3 regions of the Mesorhizobium sp. P2_A12 genome follow, and region 1 is predicted to be linked to each of the others. Evidence: predicted binding sites of a transcription regulator. Region 1 holds the regulator's gene; each other region holds the start of a gene.
The links. Region 1 encodes PhoB, which activates phosphate uptake and scavenging genes when phosphate is short. Its sites were predicted from a motif close to TGTCATNNANCTGTCAT; they were not measured.

Region 1 (5,500 bases):
GGCCTGCATGCGGCCGACTTCCTTGTTGTCGAAGGTCAGGTAGAACACGTTCTTGTTCTCGATCAGCCGGTCATAGCCGACGACCGGAATGCCTTCGTCCAGCGCCTTCTGGACCGCCGGGCCGATGGCCGAGGCATCCTGCGCCAGGACGATCAGCGCGTTGGCGCCTTGCGAAATCAGGCTCTCGACGTCGGTGAGCTGCTTGCCCGGATTGGACTGCGCATCAGCGGAAATGTATTTGTCACCAGCCGCCTCGATGGCCTTCTTCATCGCCGCTTCGTCGGTCTTCCAGCGCTCTTCCTGGAAGTTGGACCACGAAACGCCGATGACCTTGTCCTTCGCCTGCGCGACCGACACCAGCGTCAGCGACATGGCGACACCCGCCAGGATGGCGGCTGTGAATTTTTTCATAATATCCTCCCTGCGCCGCGTATGGCGCGACCAAACTGACCCGTAGGCCGGCACAGAGGCTCTATTTTTTCGAGCCTCGAAAAAATAGTGATCCAACGCCCGAACGCTGTCAACATCGATTCTGATGGATTTTGACGTCTCTCCGAGTTTTTTTCGAGCTCCGGAATAAATAATGACATGATGGTGGGGTTCTGCCAGAATTTGGCTTCGCGCATGTCGCCCCAAAAGTCCGCAGCGGTTTCGGGGCAACGACACGCGCAGAAGCAAGTGCCTGAAGCGTCGCGCATTCAGGCTTCGCTGATGGCCTTCGGGAGGCACGAAAGGCTGCGGCGACCGGGAGGATGTGAAAAAACATGTCGGTCGGAATCCGCCACGACGATCTGCGCCGCCGCAACCGGGCGATGGTGATTGCGGCCGTGCGCCGCGCCGGACAGCCGTCCCGCACCGAGATCGCCGCGACCACGGGCCTCAGCCATTCGACCATATCGGCGATCTCCTCCGACCTCATCGGCGAAGGCATCCTGACTGAGAGCAAGCCGAGCGAGGCCGGCTCGCTCAAACGCGGCCGGCCGCAGGTCGGCCTCGGCCTCAATCCGGAAGCGGCGGCGGTGATGACCGTGGTGCTGTCACTGAACTTCCTCTCGGTCGCCGTCATCGACTATGCCGGCCAGGTGATCGCCGAGGAACAGCGCCGGCTGGACACGCTGACCATGTCGCGCGACGCGCTGGTCGGTGAATGCGTTGCCATCGTACGGCGTCGTCTTGAAGACCCCGACCTCGACGTCCGCAGTGTCGCCCGCATCGCGCTGGCGATCCAGGGCATCACCGACACGCGTGCCCGCGCCATGCTGTGGTCACCGATCACGCCGCACACCGACATCGCCTTCGCCGACATACTCGAGGACGAGTTCGGCATCCCCGCCACCATGGAGAACGACTGCAACATGATGGCGATCGCGTTGCGCTGGCGCGACCCCGATCGCTACCGCGACGACTTCATCGCCATCCTGCTGTCGCACGGCATCGGCATGGGCCTGGTGTTGAAGGGCGAGTTGTTCACTGGCACCCATTCCTCGGGCGGCGAGTTCGGCCATATGATCCATCGGCCGCACGGCGCGCTGTGCCGCTGTGGGCGGCGGGGCTGCGTCGAGGCCTATGCCGGCAACTATGCCATCTGGCGGAACGCAAGGCAGATGAGCGAGGACGCGGAACCGGTGGCCGATGTCAGTGACGCCGACATGCGCGCGCTGGCGACCGCGGCCCGCGAGAGGGATGGACCCGAGCGCGAGGCCTATCGCAAGGCCGGCGAGGCACTCGGCTACGGTCTCGGCAGCCTGTTCGCGCTGATCGATCCGGCGCCCGTCGCCATGGTCGGTGTCAGCGCCGCCGCCTTCGACCTGATCGAGCCGGCATTGCGCGAGGCGATTGCGCAGACCGCCGGCGGCCAGCATTCGCAATCGATTTCCTTCGACACCGAACCGAACGAACTGCCACTGATCCGCGAAGGCTGCGCCACGCGGGCGCTGACCTTCGTAGACCAGGAGATTTTCGCGCCGGGCACGCAGGCGAGATCCGGCCTCGGCGGCAAGAACGTTGCGTGAATAACGCGCCTGGATGTGTTGAGATTCAGGTTAGGCCGAGTCGAGAATGGCGGGTTCCGAGAACCGGAACGGAGCGGACATTTGATCCGTGAGTACCGGAAGCGCAGGAAACTGCCGTTCACAGGCCGGCATCACCTGAATATCAGCATATCCCTAATCTTCCCGGATTGCGTAGCCCGCCCCACGAATGGTGCGGATGACATCGGGCATGCGGCCATTGTTGACCGCCTTGCGCAGCCGACCGACATGCACGTCGACCGTGCGTTCGTCGATGTAGATCGTCTCGCCCCAGACATTGTCGAGCAGCTGGCTGCGCGAGAACACACGGCCGGGATGGCGCATCATGAATTCGAGCAGGCGGAATTCGGTCGGTCCGAGCCGAATCTCGCTCTTCTTGCGATAAACCCTGTGCGATTCACGATCGAGCACGATGTCGCCGACCTTGAGCACGCTGGACAGCACTTCCGGCTTGGCGCGGCGCAGCAGCGCCTTGACCCTGGCCATGAACTCCGGCGTCGAGAACGGCTTGACCAGATAATCGTCGGCGCCTGTCGAGAGGCCGCGCACACGATCGCTTTCCTCGCCACGCGCGGTCAGCATGATGATCGGCAGCCGCTCGGTCTCGGGACGCATCCTTAGCCGGCGGCAGAGTTCGATTCCGGAAACCGCCGGCACCATCCAGTCCAGCACCAGAAGGTCGGGGACGTTCTCCTGCAGCCGGATCTCGGCCTCGTCGCCGCGCGTCACCACCTCGACCTGGTAGCCCTCGGACTCCAGATTGTAGCGGAGCAGCACACCCAGCGGCTCCTCATCCTCCACCACCATGATGCGTGGCGCGATCATCGACTGGTCACCCCTGCCGTCATGCCGCCGGCGCGGACATTGCCGTCTCGTCCTGCTTCGGACGATTGGCGGGCAGCTGCGTACCGGTCAAAACATAATATGCATTTTCCGCGATGTTGGTGACGTGATCGCCGATGCGTTCGAGGTTCTTGGCGCAGAACAACAGATGCGTGCAGGCGGTGATGTTGCGCGGGTCTTCCATCATGTAGGTCAGCAGTTCGCGGAACACGGAGGTGTATTTGACGTCGATGCGCTCGTCGTCGGCGCGCAGCTTCGCCAGCGCCGCCGCGTCGCGCGCCGTATATTCCTCGATGACGCCCTGCACCTGGATCAGCACCAGCTGCGCCATTGCGTCGATGGAGTGCGACAGGTCGCGCGGGGTGACACTGAGGCCGACGGTGCCGACGCGCTTGGCGATGTTCTTGGCAAGGTCGCCAATACGCTCGAGGTCGCCGGCCATGCGGATCGAACCGACGACGTGGCGCAGATCGTCGGCCATCGGCTGACGCTTGGCGATCAGTGTGATGGCGCGGTCGTCGAGTTCACGCTGGCGCGCGTCCATGATCGCATCGTCGGAGACGACGCGCTGCGCCAGGGCGTTGTCGGAATTCAACAGCGCCTTGGTGGCGCCGCCGACCATCGAGCCGGCGAGGTCGCCCATGTCGCGGATCAGCCTGCTGATCTGTCCGAGATCCTCGTCGAAAGAAGCGACTGTGTGTTCGCCCATGATCTTAGTCCTCGTATGCCTGAGCTCAGCCGAAGCGGCCGGTGATGTAGTCCTGCGTGCGCTTCTCGCGGGGCGACGTGAAGATCTTCTCGGTGCGGTCGAACTCGACCAGTTCGCCCAGATACATGAAGGCCGTCTGCTTCGACACGCGCGCCGCCTGCTGCATGTTGTGGGTGACGATGACGATCGTGTAGTCGGCTTGCAACTCGTCGATCAGCTCTTCGATCTTGGCGGTCGACAGCGGGTCAAGCGCCGAAGCCGGCTCGTCGAGCAGGATGACTTCCGGCTTCACCGCCACGGTGCGGGCGATGCAGAGTCGCTGCTGCTGGCCGCCGGAGAGGCTGAGGCCGCTTGCGTTGAGCTTGTCCTTGACTTCGGTCCACAGTGCGGCGCGCTTCAGCGCCTGCTCGACACGGCCGTCCATCTCTGACTTGCTGATCTTCTCATAGAGCCTGACGCCGAAAGCGATGTTTTCATAGATCGACATCGGGAACGGAGTCGGCTTCTGGAACACCATGCCGATCTTGGTCCGCAGCAGGTTGAGGTCCTGCGAGCGATCGAGAACGTTCTGGCCGTCGAGCAGCACCTGGCCCTCGGCGGTCTGCTTGGGATAGAGCTCGTAGATGCGGTTGAAGACGCGCAGCAGCGTCGACTTCCCGCAGCCCGAAGGTCCGATGAAGGCGGTGACGCTGCGCTCGGGCAGCGACAGCGTGATGTCCTTCAGTGCCTTGCTCTGGCCGTAGTAGAAGTTGAGGTTCTTGACCTCGATCTTGGCCTTGCCGGCAATTGCCTCGGCGGCGATCGTCATGTCTGGAGACAACATCTGGCTCATTTGTCCTCTCTGCGTCCGGTCAGGCTGCGAGCAAAGATGCTGAGCGCGAGAACCGTCAATGTGATGATGAGTGCACCGGTCCAGGCCAGTTGCTGCCATTCCTCGTAAGGGCTGAGAGCGAACTGGAAGATGGTCACTGGCAGGCTGGCCATCGGCGCGTTGAGATTGCTCGACCAGAACTGGTTGTTGAGCGCTGTAAAGAGCAGCGGCGCCGTCTCGCCGGAGATACGGGCGATCGACAACAATATGCCGGTGACGATGCCTGAAAGGGCGGCGCGGTAAGCGACCGACTTGATCACCACCCAGCGCGGCGCGCCGATCGCGGTGCCGGCCTCGCGCAACGCGTTCGGCACCAGGTTGAGCATGTCCTCGGTGGTGCGAACGACGACCGGGATGACCAGGATGGCAAGCGCGACAGCGCCGGCGATCGCCGAGAAATGCCCCATCGGCCGGACCATCAGTTCGTAGACGAACAGGCCGATGATGATCGACGGCGCCGACAAAAGGATGTCGTTGATGAAGCGCACCACGGTGGTGAGCTTCGAAAAGCGTCCGTATTCGGCCATGTAGGTGCCTGCCAGCACGCCGATCGGTGTACCGACGACGACGCCGATGACGGTCATCACGATGCTGCCGTAGATGGCGTTGAGCAGGCCGCCGGCATCGCCGGGCGGCGGCGTCATTTCGGTGAACACCGCAAGATTGACGCCGGACAGGCCCTTGTAGAGCAGCGCGCCGAGGATGAGCGCCAGCCAGGCAAGTCCGATGCCCGCGGCGGCGACGCACAGCGTCATCATCACGGAATTCTTCCTCTTGCGGCTCTGATGAAGCGATGTGGCTGTCGACATCGGTCAGGCTCCCGTGCGGGCGTCAATGCGCATCAGCATGTAGCGTGCGATGGCGAGGATCAGGAAGGTGATGACGAACAGGATCAGGCCGAGCGCTACCAGCGAAGAGGTGTAGAGATCGCCGACGGCTTCGGTGAATTCGTTGGCGATGGTCGCGGAGATCGTCGTTGCCGGCGCGAACAGCGAGGTGCTGATGCGGTGCGCATTGCCGATGACGAAGGTCACCGCCATGGTTTCG
Region 2 (5,500 bases), on a different contig from region 1:
CTTGCGTTCCTGATCGTAGTTTGGTGGTCGCGCCATATCGGCTCCTTTTCACTGCCTTGCGGCTCTGACCCTGCCTAGGAGCATTAGCCGTCAAACACAACAGCTGAAGCGATCGTGCCCGGCCGTTCGCGTCGATGATGGCCCGATGCACGGGACAATGGTGTAGGGGGCCGAGGCGCCAACGCATCGCGATCCGCGCGTTCGTTTTGATCAAGTGAAACCATGGCCACCATACAACGAACGACGAAAAGGGCTTTTTTTATGCGCGAAACGTCGCGCGCGATATCGCGCCGCAGCCGCTTTTCCGCCGGCGGCTGGCGGGCCGCCTCGAAAAAGCCAGGCTTGCGGACGGTTCGGTTCGCCGGCGGCTGGATTACTACAACAAGTTGCAGGACGCATTTTCGCCCAGCCCGGCTGCGGTGCATATCGACAATCTGCCGCTGGTACCGAGCATGTACTATTACGACTTCAAGGAGATTGCCCGGTATTTCGACCTAAATTGCTCATCGACCTGGAATTCGGCGATGTTATCGACGTGCCGCAGGTGCCGTCGCTGGTCAAGAATCGGCCGATCCATGCCGACAACAGCAATGCGATCATTCTGAAATTCAACAAATTCCGGCACTTCCACATGCCTGCCGACGCAACCTCGTTCGCGGATAAGCTTCCGGCCGTGGTCTGGCGCGGCGACCTCAACAATCCGCTGCGGACAAGATTTCTGGATGCCGTGCGCGATCTGCCGTTCTGTGACGCCGGCTCACACAAGTGGTACGCGCCGCCCGAGTACAGCAAGCCATTTATCAGCATCAGCCAGCAGCAGCGGTATCGCTACATCGTCTCGCTCGAAGGCAATGACGTGGCGACCAACCTCAAATGGATCATGAATTCGAATTCGCTCTGCCTGATGCCGCCGCCGACATACGAGACATGGTTCGCGGAGAAGCAACTCGAGGCCAACGTCCACTACGTACCGCTCGATCCGGATTTCGCCGATCTTGCCGAAAAGGTTCGCTATTTCGAGCAGCACCCGGCTGCAGCCGAACGCATCATTGCCGCGGCGAATGCCTATTGCCGCACATTCGCCGACGAGAAGGCCGAGCAGGCGATCTCCCTGCTCGTGCTTTACAAATACTTTGTGCTCAGCGGCCAGATCGAGCCTGATGCCGAGGTCTGGCGCTATATCACGGGTTAAGTGCGGGCTTCGTCCGCCAAGCTCCGCCCGCAAACCTCCTGTGGTCAGACGCCGCTGCGGTCAACCACCAGATCGGCGGGACCAAAACGGTCCTTTGCCGTCAGTTGCTGGTGCCAGTAGGGATAGAGCACGGGTGGCCGGCTGACCGCGTCGAGGCGGTCACGCTCTTCGCCGGTCAGCACCAGGCTTGCCGCGGCGATGTTGTCCCGGAACTGCGTTTCGGTCCTGCCGCCGATCACCAGCGAACTGACCGCCGGCCGGCCGAGCAGCCACGCCAGCGCCACCTGCGCCGCCGACACGCCGCGCTGCGCGCCGATCTCGACAAGAACATCGACGATCCGCCAGAGGCGGTCCTCGTCGCGGATCGGCGGTTCCGACCAGCCGGCGAGCTGGCGTGCGGTCGGGCTGTCGCGGCGGTATTTGCCGGACAGCAATCCGCCGGCAAGCGGGCTCCAGACCAGCACGCCCAGCCCCTGGTCGATCGAAATCGGCAGCAATTCATATTCCGCCTCGCGCGCTTCCAGCGTGTAGTGGATCTGCTGGGTGACGAAGCGCGGCTGGTGATGGCTGTCGCTGATGCCGAGCGCCTTCATCACCTGCCAACCGGAATAGTTGGAGCAGCCGACATAGCGGACCTTGCCCTGAGCAACCAGCGTATCGAGCGCGGCGATGGTTTCCTCGAGCGGCGTCGTGCCGTCCCATTCGTGCAGGAAGTAGATGTCGATGACATCGGTCTTCAACCGCTTCAGGCTCTTCTCGCATTCGCGGATCAGATGATAGCGCGACAGGCCTTCATCGTTGGGACCGTTGCCGATCCGCATCCGCGCCTTCGAGGCGATCAGCACGTCGCCCTTGCGCTTGCCGCCGAGCGCCTCGCCGATGATCTCTTCGGAGATACCGTTCGAATAGACATTGGCTGTGTCGATGACATTGATACCGGCATCGATGCAAAGATCGATCATCCGGCGCGCCTCGTCGAGGTCGGTCTTGCCGACAGCCGAAAATGCGCCGGCACCGCCGAAGGTCATGGTGCCCATGGTCAAGGTCGAAACTTTCAAGCCGGAACGGCCGAGGGTGCGGTATTCCATGTCAGTCCTCGCGATTTGTTGTTGAAAGGCGGTGCCCGGACGGGCCTGCCACATTTGTAGGACAATTCGAGCCGCTTGTCGCCATGCCACGACGATGGATCGATCATGCCTCGCGGAAGTTGCAGTGGCGGCAGTCTCGCTCCAGGCTGCAATAAAACCGTCATTGCCGGCCTATATTGAAGTCGGCTCAGGTGTTGCCACTCCGGGACGCAGGCCAGGGGGTTGGGACGCCGGACGTGGAGAGACACGGCTTGCAAGCGGAGCAGCTGATATGACCGAGCTAAAACAGAATTCTCCTGCCAGGGACTGGCTTGAAGCCGAGCTCGCCGACACGCTCGACGAGGACTATGAGCTCGAAATGTCGGAGCCGGCGCTGTCGATGGAGATCGCCAAGATCTACAAGAACTCGCATCCGCCATCGATCGATCGCATGCAGTATTTTCGCGACCTGATCACCTTGCAGTCCGAGCTGATCAAACTGCAGTCATGGGTCGCCTATCACAAGAAGAAGCTGGTGGTGATCTTCGAGGGCCGCGACTCCGCCGGCAAGGGTGGCGTCATCAAGCGCATCACCCAGCGGCTCAATCCGCGCATCTGCCGCGTCGTCGCACTCCCGGCACCGACCGAGCGCGAGAAGTCGCAATGGTATTTCCAGCGCTATGTGCCGCATCTGCCGGCCGGCGGCGAGATCGTGCTGTTCGACCGCTCCTGGTACAACCGCTCCGGTGTTGAACGGGTGATGGGTTTTGCAGAGCCCGATCAGGTCGAAGAATTCTTCCGCGACGTGCCGGAGTTCGAGCGCATGCTGGTCCGCTCAGGCGTCACCGTGGTCAAATACTGGTTCTCGATCACCGACGAGGAGCAGCAGATGCGCTTCCTGATGCGCATCCACGATCCGATGAAGCAGTGGAAACTGTCGCCGATGGACCTGCAGTCGCGCGTGCGCTGGGAACAGTACACCAAGGCCAAGGAAGAGACCTTCGCCCGCACCAACATTCCCGAAGCGCCCTGGTTCATCGTCGAAGGCAACGACAAGAAGCGGGCGCGGCTGAACTGCATCGACCATCTGCTCAAGCAGTTGCCGTATGAAGAGGTGCCGCACGAGGAGATCACGCTGCCCGAGCGCGTCTTCAATCCCGAATACGAGCGCCAGACGCTGCCGCGCGAACTCTACGTGCCTGAGAAGTATTGACTGTCTGGGGTTGCTAAATCTCCCCCTCTCGTGGGGGAGATGTCCGGCAGGACAGAGGGGCACGCGAAGGATCGCGGCGTAGGCTACGCGTCTGAAACCTAAGCCCGCTTGACGATCACATGCGTGGCGAGCGCTGTCGCCACCTGCTCGCTGCACTGATAGCCAAGCTTGGGCATGTCCAGGCCGGCAAAGAGATTCTCGCCCGAACCGAGCAGCAGCGGCGAGATCGCCAGATGCATCTCGTCGATCAGTTTCTCCTGCAGATATTGCCGGATAGTGGCGACGCCACCGCCAACCCGCACGTCCTTGCCATCCGCCGCCGCTTTCGCCTGTTCAAGCGCCGAATGGATGCCGTCTGTGACGAAATGGAATGTCGTGCCGCCTTCCATGGGCAGGGATGCCCGCTTGTGGTGGGTCAGCACGAAAACCGGCACATGGTAGGGTGGGTTATCACCCCACCAGCCCTTCCAGCTATCGTCAGGCCATTCGCCCCGGATCGGTCCGAACATATTGCGGCCGAGGATCCAGGCGCCGACATTCTCGAAGCTGCGCGCTGCAAAGTCCTCGTCAGTGCCGGTCGCGCCACCCTCTTCGCCGAACATCGTGCGGAAGGTGCGGGTGCTCCAGGCCCATTTGTGCAGGGCTTCCCCGCCGACACCGAGCGGATTTTGCAGATCCTGATCCGGACCGGCGCCGTACCCGTCGAGCGACAGTGTGAAAGCATTGACGCGAAGTTTGGACATGAAAGCCTCCTCCATAACCAGTCGTGCAAAGGAGTAGCAAACTGATTGCGAAATGCAAGCGGTTTATATGGATGCAGCAAACCCCTGGCGATTGGTCCAACGACCTTCGCTTGGGCTCCCGACCGGAAGCTGGAAATTGTCATTGATATCGAGAGGCCGCCGGGCATTGCCGCGACCGGCCATCGGTGGGAAGAGAAAACTATCCCTTCAGCATAGTTGCCACTTCGGGCGCGAAATAGGTCAAAATGCCGTCGCACCCGGCACGCTTGAAGGCGAGCAAGGATTCCAGCATCGCCTTCTCGCCATCGATCCAACCATTGGCGCCGGCGGCCTTGATCATCGAATATTCGCCTGACACCTGGTAGGCGAAGGTCGGCATCTGGAATTCATCCTTCAGCCGCCGGATGATGTCGAGATAGGGCAGGCCGGGCTTGACCATCAGCATGTCGGCGCCCTCGGCGATGTCCTGTTCGGCCTCGCGCACCGCCTCGTCGGAATTGGCGTGGTCGATGTAGTAGGTCTTCTTGTCGCCCTTGAGCAGGCCGGCGGTGCCGACCGCTTCGCGATAGGGACCGTAGAAGGCCGAGGCGAACTTGGTCGCATAGGACATGATCGCCACGTCCTGGAAACCGTTGGCATCGAGTGCGTCGCGGATGGCGCCGATGCGGCCGTCCATCATGTCGGACGGCGCGATGATGTCGGCGCCGGCCGCCGCCTGGATGACGGCCGCGGCGGCCACCTGTTCCACCGTCTCGTCATTGACGATGATGCCGTCGCGCAGGATGCCGTCATGGCCATGGCTGGTGAACGGATCGAGCGCGGCATCGGTTATGATGCCGATCTCAGGCACCGCGTCCTTTATTGCCCGGGTGGCGCGGTTGATGACGTTGTCTGGGTCGAGAATGTGCGAGCCGGTCTGGTCGCGCAGCGAGATATCGACATTGGGGAAGGTGGCGAGTGCGGGAATGCCGAGCTTTGCCGCGCGTTCGGCCTCCTTGACGGCGAGATCGATCGACAGGCGGAAGACGCCCGGCATGGCGGCGATCGGCTCGCGCACTTGTCTGCCGTCGACGACGAAGATCGGCCAGATCAGGTCGTCGACCGTAAGCCGGTTCTCCTGCACGAGTCGGCGCGACCAGTCGGCCTTGCGCATACGGCGCAAGCGGCGGCTGCCGGTGATGTCGTCGACGCTGCGGGGGCCGGCTGGCTTTGCCGGTGTGAATTTGTTCATCGCCGTCGGGGTGAATTTGTTCATCGCCAAAACTCTCGTTCGGCGGCTTTTACC
Region 3 (5,500 bases), on a different contig from region 1:
GGCAAGAAACACATGTTCGTAAAGAGCCATAGTGTATCAGTGCCTTTCTTCGTTTCTCTCCCGGTTCCCGGCGGCAAAAGCCTCTGCAACTTCTCTGACCCGCCGTTCCCGGTAAAAGGGGGCGGAGAAGAAAGGAGCATGACGAGACGGTCGAGAGCGGAGACACGGGAGGCGGAAGCACTTCTGTCTTCACACGAAAGTTTTCGAAAAAACCTCCGGCCCTCCGTTCAGCCCCCAGCTGGGACCGGCAGATTGGGGGCGTCTATACAGCAATCCGCCCACAACGCAAGCGCAAGCGGCATTCCCTTGTGTCGCAGGGGCGGAAAAATCAAGCAGCAACAATGGCAAGGCTTCGTGGTTTCCGGCAACCGGGCCTTAACCACAATGTCAGGTTGTGTGGAGTTGAAATCCTGCCGTCAACGGTCGATTCATCAAGGGAGGCGCAGAAGCGTGACGCAACGGCGCAGGGCCTGATCCTCGCGGGATCGTTTGGCTCAACTCATATGGGCGACGATTTTGTCGACCGTTTCGGGGAAGAAGTCCGGCGCTGCGAGGCGTTTGCCGAACATCATGTCGTACTGCAGCAGGCGGAAATCGCGGATTGTCGGGTCGATCTCCTTCTGCCGTGCCCAATCGGGCGTGGCTTCGCCCGTCGGCGTCAGCAACAAATTGCGGTCGACGACGCGGTAGCGTTCGCGCATCTCACCCAGGAAGCCGGTGTAGTATGGGTGGGTGATGCCGGCGGTGGTGAGGATATGATAGGGCAGGAACGCCGGGCTCACCGCGCCCAGGTTCTCGACCGGACCGGAGTGGTTCGACCAGATGATCAGCGGCGTCTGGTGATGTTCAAGTGCGGCTTGCGGCGTCGGTTCCTTGCGCGGCGCGACATTGTCTTTCAGGAAGCCGGTTTCGACATAGACCGGCCCCAGCGGCGGCAGATGGTCGCCGAAGAAGGCGATCACGGTGGGACGGGAGCGTTTCTTCGCCCATTCGACAAGGCGTTCAAGGCCACGATCGGCGTCGGCTGACCCCTCGGCGTAGCTGAGCAGCGATTCGCGCGCCCACTGGCTGATCGGTGCCTGCACCGTGTGTGTCGGATTGTAATAGCGGTTCGGCTCGTAGGGACCGTGGTTTTGCAGACTGACAGCAAAAAAGAACACCGGCTCATCGCTGGCGTCGGCCTCGCTGATGATCTCGTCGGTCATCGCCGCATCGGACGCCAGCGGCCCGCGCTTCTGCAAGGGCGGCAGCGTCTCTTCTGATTTGAAATCGTTGAAGCCGAAATCTGCGTAGACCGCGCCACGGTTCCAGAACCAGTTGGTGCCGGGATGGATGGCGCGCGCCCGGTAACCCTGGCTCTTGAGGAACGTCGCGAGTGAAGGCGTCGGCGTGCGCACATATTGCTGATAGGGGATGCTGCCAGCCGGCAGGAAGGCGTTGGAAAAGCCCGTCAGCGCCTCAAACTCGATGTTGGCGGTCATGCCGCCGAATTCGGGCGAGAACATCGAGCCCGAACGCAGCGCCCGCACGTTGGGGATCGGGTCGGGCGTGATGGTGACGCCGGGCAGCTTGGTCGGATCCCAGAAGGATTCGCTCATGACGATGATGATGTCGGGTTTTTCGGCCGGCATCGAGGCGGTCACATCGGTCCTGTCGATCGCCGCGATTGCCTTGTCGGAATAGCCCGGCGGCGCCGAGACATGCGCCATCGGCACGTTGAGAGCGAAGGCCAGGGCAAAGCCGTTGGAGGCATAGTTTTCCTTCTGGTCCCACATGATCGGGATGATCTGCAGCCGGTCCCTGGTCCAGGAGAAGGTGGCGTAGTCCATGATCGAAACGAAGAAGGCGAGCAGCGGCACCGCCAGCGTCAGCCGGGCAAGGCGGCCCTTGCGGCTGAGCGCCGGAACCCTGCGGCGCCATAGCCGCCAGCCATAGACGAGCAGCGACAGGCCGGCGACGATGCCCGCGACCATGGCCAGCGCGGTCATCGGCCGGTCGCGCACCAGGAGCGGCAGCAGCGCGAAAATCTGGCGGGCGTAGAGGAAATCGGTGGGATAGAGCGGATCGCCGAGATAATGCGACTTCTGGTGGCCGACGAAGGCAAGGGACAGGGTCAGCGGCGCGACGATCATCAGGCTCTGGTGGCTGCGGCCGAGCACCGCATCGAGGCCGATCAGGATCAGCGCGAACACGACGATGGTGGTCCAGCCCGGCTTGAGCGGCTGCAGGAAGAAGGCGACCGTGCCGGCAAAGTCGCCGCGCACGATCAATTCGATGGCAAACACCATGACGGCCGCGATCGCCAGGCTGACCAGCCCATAGCGCACGACCGGCCATGTCCTGCCCGGCAGATAGCCGGTGGACGGGTCGTCTTCCAGGAACTGTGGCGCGGCTTTGCCGACGCGTTTAGAACTCTTTGCCACTTTAACTTCCCCACCCAGCGACAAACTCGTCACTCGATTGTCATATAATTGTCACGCAAAGCTAGCGCCTGTGGCGGAAATAAGAAGAGCCAGCAAACGATTCGTGAGCGGTTTTCATCAGGAGTGATCGCCAAAAAGCCTTTCGGAACAGGCACTCGGCCGGCGATGGTGCCGCCGGCCAGGGTCGAACTGGGCTTGACTTGGCGGCCTGCCTTGCGTCACAGGCAAGAAAAACCCGACTATCAGGCAAGCAAAACCAGCCCTTGGGAGCCCTCGCATGGCCGTTGCATTCACCTTTCCTGGACAAGGCAGCCAGGCTGTCGGCATGGGCAAGGATCTCGCCGATGCCTTTCCCGAGGCGCGCAGGATCTTCCAGGAGGTCGACGACGCACTTGGCGAAAACCTGTCGAAGCTGATCTGGGAAGGGCCAGAGGAGACGTTGACGCTCACCGCCAATGCGCAGCCGGCGCTGATGGCGGTGTCGCTGGCCGCGATCAGGGCGCTGGAATCGCGCGGCTTCTCGCTGAAGGACAAGGTCGCCTATGTCGCCGGCCATTCGCTGGGCGAATATTCGGCGCTCGCGGCCGCCGGCTTCGTTTCGGTTGCCGATGCCGCCAGGCTGCTGCGCATCCGGGGCAATGCCATGCAGGCAGCAGTGCCGGCCGGCGAGGGCGCCATGGCGGCAATCATCGGGCTGGAGCAGGCGGGTGTAGAAGCTGCCTGCGCCGAGGCTGCCCAAGGGGCAGGCTCTGTCTGCCAGGTGGCGAACGACAATGGCGGCGGCCAGCTGGTCATTTCAGGCACAAAGGGCGCAGTGGAGCTGGCGGCGAAACTTTGCACGGAAAAGGGCGCCAAGCGGGCGCTGATGCTGCAGGTTTCGGCGCCTTTCCACTCCGCTCTGATGACGCCGGCGGCCGAGATCATGCGCGAGGCTCTGGCCAGCGTGGCGAAGGCCGCCCCGGTGGTTCCCATCGTCTCCAACGTCACCGTCACCCCGACCAATGATCCGGACGAGATCGCGCGGCGTCTGGTCGAGCAGGTGATTGCCCGCGTGCGCTGGCGCGAGACTGTGGAATGGTTCGGCGCAAACGGCATCGCCACGCTTTACGAGATCGGCGCCGGAAAGGTGCTTTCAGGCCTGGCGCGGCGTATCAACCGCGACATCGCCACCGCGTCGGTGGGCTCTGCGGCTGATGTCGAGGCGGTGCTGGCGACGCTTGCTTAATCTAGTGCCATTTGACCCCGCCCGTGCAAAGGGTGTTCTCTTCTCAATCAGGAGACAAAAATGTTCGAATTGACTGGCCGCAAGGCACTCGTCACCGGCGCATCGGGAGGCATTGGCGAGGCGATCGCCAGGGTCCTGCATGCGCAAGGCGCGATCGTCGGCCTGCATGGCACGCGGGTCGAGAAACTGGAGACGCTGGCCGCCGAGCTTGGCGATCGGGTCAAGCTGTTCCCGGCCAACCTGTCGAACCGTGACGAGGTCAAGGCGCTCGGCCAGAAGGCGGAGGCCGACCTCGAAGGTGTCGACATCCTCGTCAACAATGCCGGCATCACCAAGGACGGGCTGTTCGTGCGCATGTCGGACGCCGACTGGGACACCGTGATCGAGGTCAACCTGACCGCTGTCTTCAGGCTGACCCGCGAACTCACCCATCCAATGATGCGCCGCCGTCACGGCCGTATCATCAACATCACCTCGGTTGTCGGTGTCACCGGCAATCCCGGCCAGACCAACTACTGCGCCTCCAAGGCCGGCATGATCGGCTTTTCCAAATCGCTGGCGCAGGAGATCGCCACCCGCAACATTACCGTCAACTGCGTCGCCCCGGGCTTCATCGAATCGGCCATGACCGACAAGCTCAACGACAAGCAGAAGGAGGCGATCATGGCGGCGATCCCGACGCGCCGCATGGGCACCGGCGCCGAAGTCGCATCCGCCGTTGCCTATCTCGCCTCCAACGAAGCCGCCTACGTCACCGGCCAGACCATCCATGTGAATGGCGGCATGGCGATGATCTGAACGAGGTCCGGCGGAGTTGTTGCCGGCTTGTGAAAAGAGACCATTTCGGCTTGGACCTCAGCTATTTTTCGTGTAATGCGGCCCGCAACCCGGCGGTTCGGGCAAAAACCGGTCCGTGGCCGTTGCGTTTCCGGCAGGACCATCTTTCAGCTTGATTAGCGGCATTCTGCCCGCTAACGAAGACAGACAAACAAAAGACGAGGATGCCCCAAATGAGTGACACCGCAGAGCGCGTCAAAAAGATCGTCATCGAGCACCTTGGTGTCGATGCCGACAAAGTGACGGAGCAGGCGAGCTTCATCGATGATCTGGGCGCCGACAGCCTCGACACGGTCGAACTCGTCATGGCGTTCGAAGAAGAATTCGGCGTCGAGATTCCCGACGATGCGGCCGAGACCATCCTGACCGTCGGCGACGCGGTGAAGTATATCGACAAGGCATCCGCCTGACGCTTTCCGCAGTCATCACCGGGGAGGACCTGCGATGAGGCGTGTCGTCGTCACGGGCCTTGGGTTGTTGTCGCCATTCGGCATGGGCTTCGAGCACAGCTGGAAGGAACTTCTGACCGGCCGCAGCGCAGCCAAACGCATCACCGAGTTTGAGGTGGAGGATCTTGCCTGCAAGATCGCCCACGTCATTCCGCGTGGCGATGGCAGCAATGCCACCTTCAATCCCGAAGCCGTGCTCGAGCCGAAGGAATTGCGCAAGATCGGCGACTTCATCCTGTACGGGATTGCCGCCGCCGACGAGGCGCTGAAGGATTCCGGCTGGGAGCCAAAAACCCATGCCGAGCAGTGCGCCACCGGCGTGCTGATCGGCTCCGGCATAGGCGGCATCGAAGGCATCGCCGAGAACGCGATGATCCTCAAGGAACGCGGCCCGCGCCGCATCAGCCCGTTCTTCATCCCGGGCCAGATCATCAATCTCGTTTCCGGGCAGGTCTCGATCAGGCACGGGCTGAAAGGCCCAAACCACGCCGTCGTCACGGCCTGTTCGACCGGTGCGCACGCCATTGGCGACGCTGCCCGGCTGATCATGTGGGGCGATGCCGACG

Region 2: a site for PhoB is predicted at 2,428-2,444, ahead of ppk2 (polyphosphate kinase 2). Genes of this name have one in related genera too.
Region 3: a site for PhoB is predicted at 2,462-2,478, ahead of AC1DZU_RS19110 (LTA synthase family protein). Genes of this name have one in related genera too.

Annotation. Positions count from the first base shown of each region.
Region 1 covers NZ_JBFUCU010000004.1:529,684-535,183, reverse strand. Annotated here, with positions in the region: gene xylF (D-xylose ABC transporter substrate-binding protein) at 1-411, opposite strand, end outside; gene AC1DZU_RS12925 (ROK family protein) at 765-2,012, shown strand; gene phoB (phosphate regulon transcriptional regulator PhoB) at 2,166-2,855, opposite strand; gene phoU (phosphate signaling complex protein PhoU) at 2,875-3,582, opposite strand; gene pstB (phosphate ABC transporter ATP-binding protein PstB) at 3,608-4,414, opposite strand; gene pstA (phosphate ABC transporter permease PstA) at 4,411-5,262, opposite strand; gene pstC (phosphate ABC transporter permease subunit PstC) at 5,266-5,500, opposite strand, start outside.
Region 2 covers NZ_JBFUCU010000006.1:171,626-177,125, reverse strand. Annotated here, with positions in the region: gene AC1DZU_RS16460 (hypothetical protein) at 1-36, opposite strand, end outside; gene AC1DZU_RS16455 (glycosyl transferase family 90) at 215-1,192, shown strand; gene AC1DZU_RS16450 (aldo/keto reductase) at 1,237-2,280, opposite strand; gene ppk2 (polyphosphate kinase 2) at 2,552-3,472, shown strand; gene AC1DZU_RS16440 (dihydrofolate reductase family protein) at 3,571-4,215, opposite strand; gene hemB (porphobilinogen synthase) at 4,415-5,446, opposite strand.
Region 3 covers NZ_JBFUCU010000008.1:111,161-116,660, reverse strand. Annotated here, with positions in the region: gene rpsF (30S ribosomal protein S6) at 1-30, opposite strand, end outside; gene AC1DZU_RS19110 (LTA synthase family protein) at 495-2,447, opposite strand; gene fabD (ACP S-malonyltransferase) at 2,701-3,648, shown strand; gene fabG (3-oxoacyl-[acyl-carrier-protein] reductase) at 3,709-4,446, shown strand; gene AC1DZU_RS19095 (acyl carrier protein) at 4,659-4,895, shown strand; gene fabF (beta-ketoacyl-ACP synthase II) at 4,930-5,500, shown strand, end outside.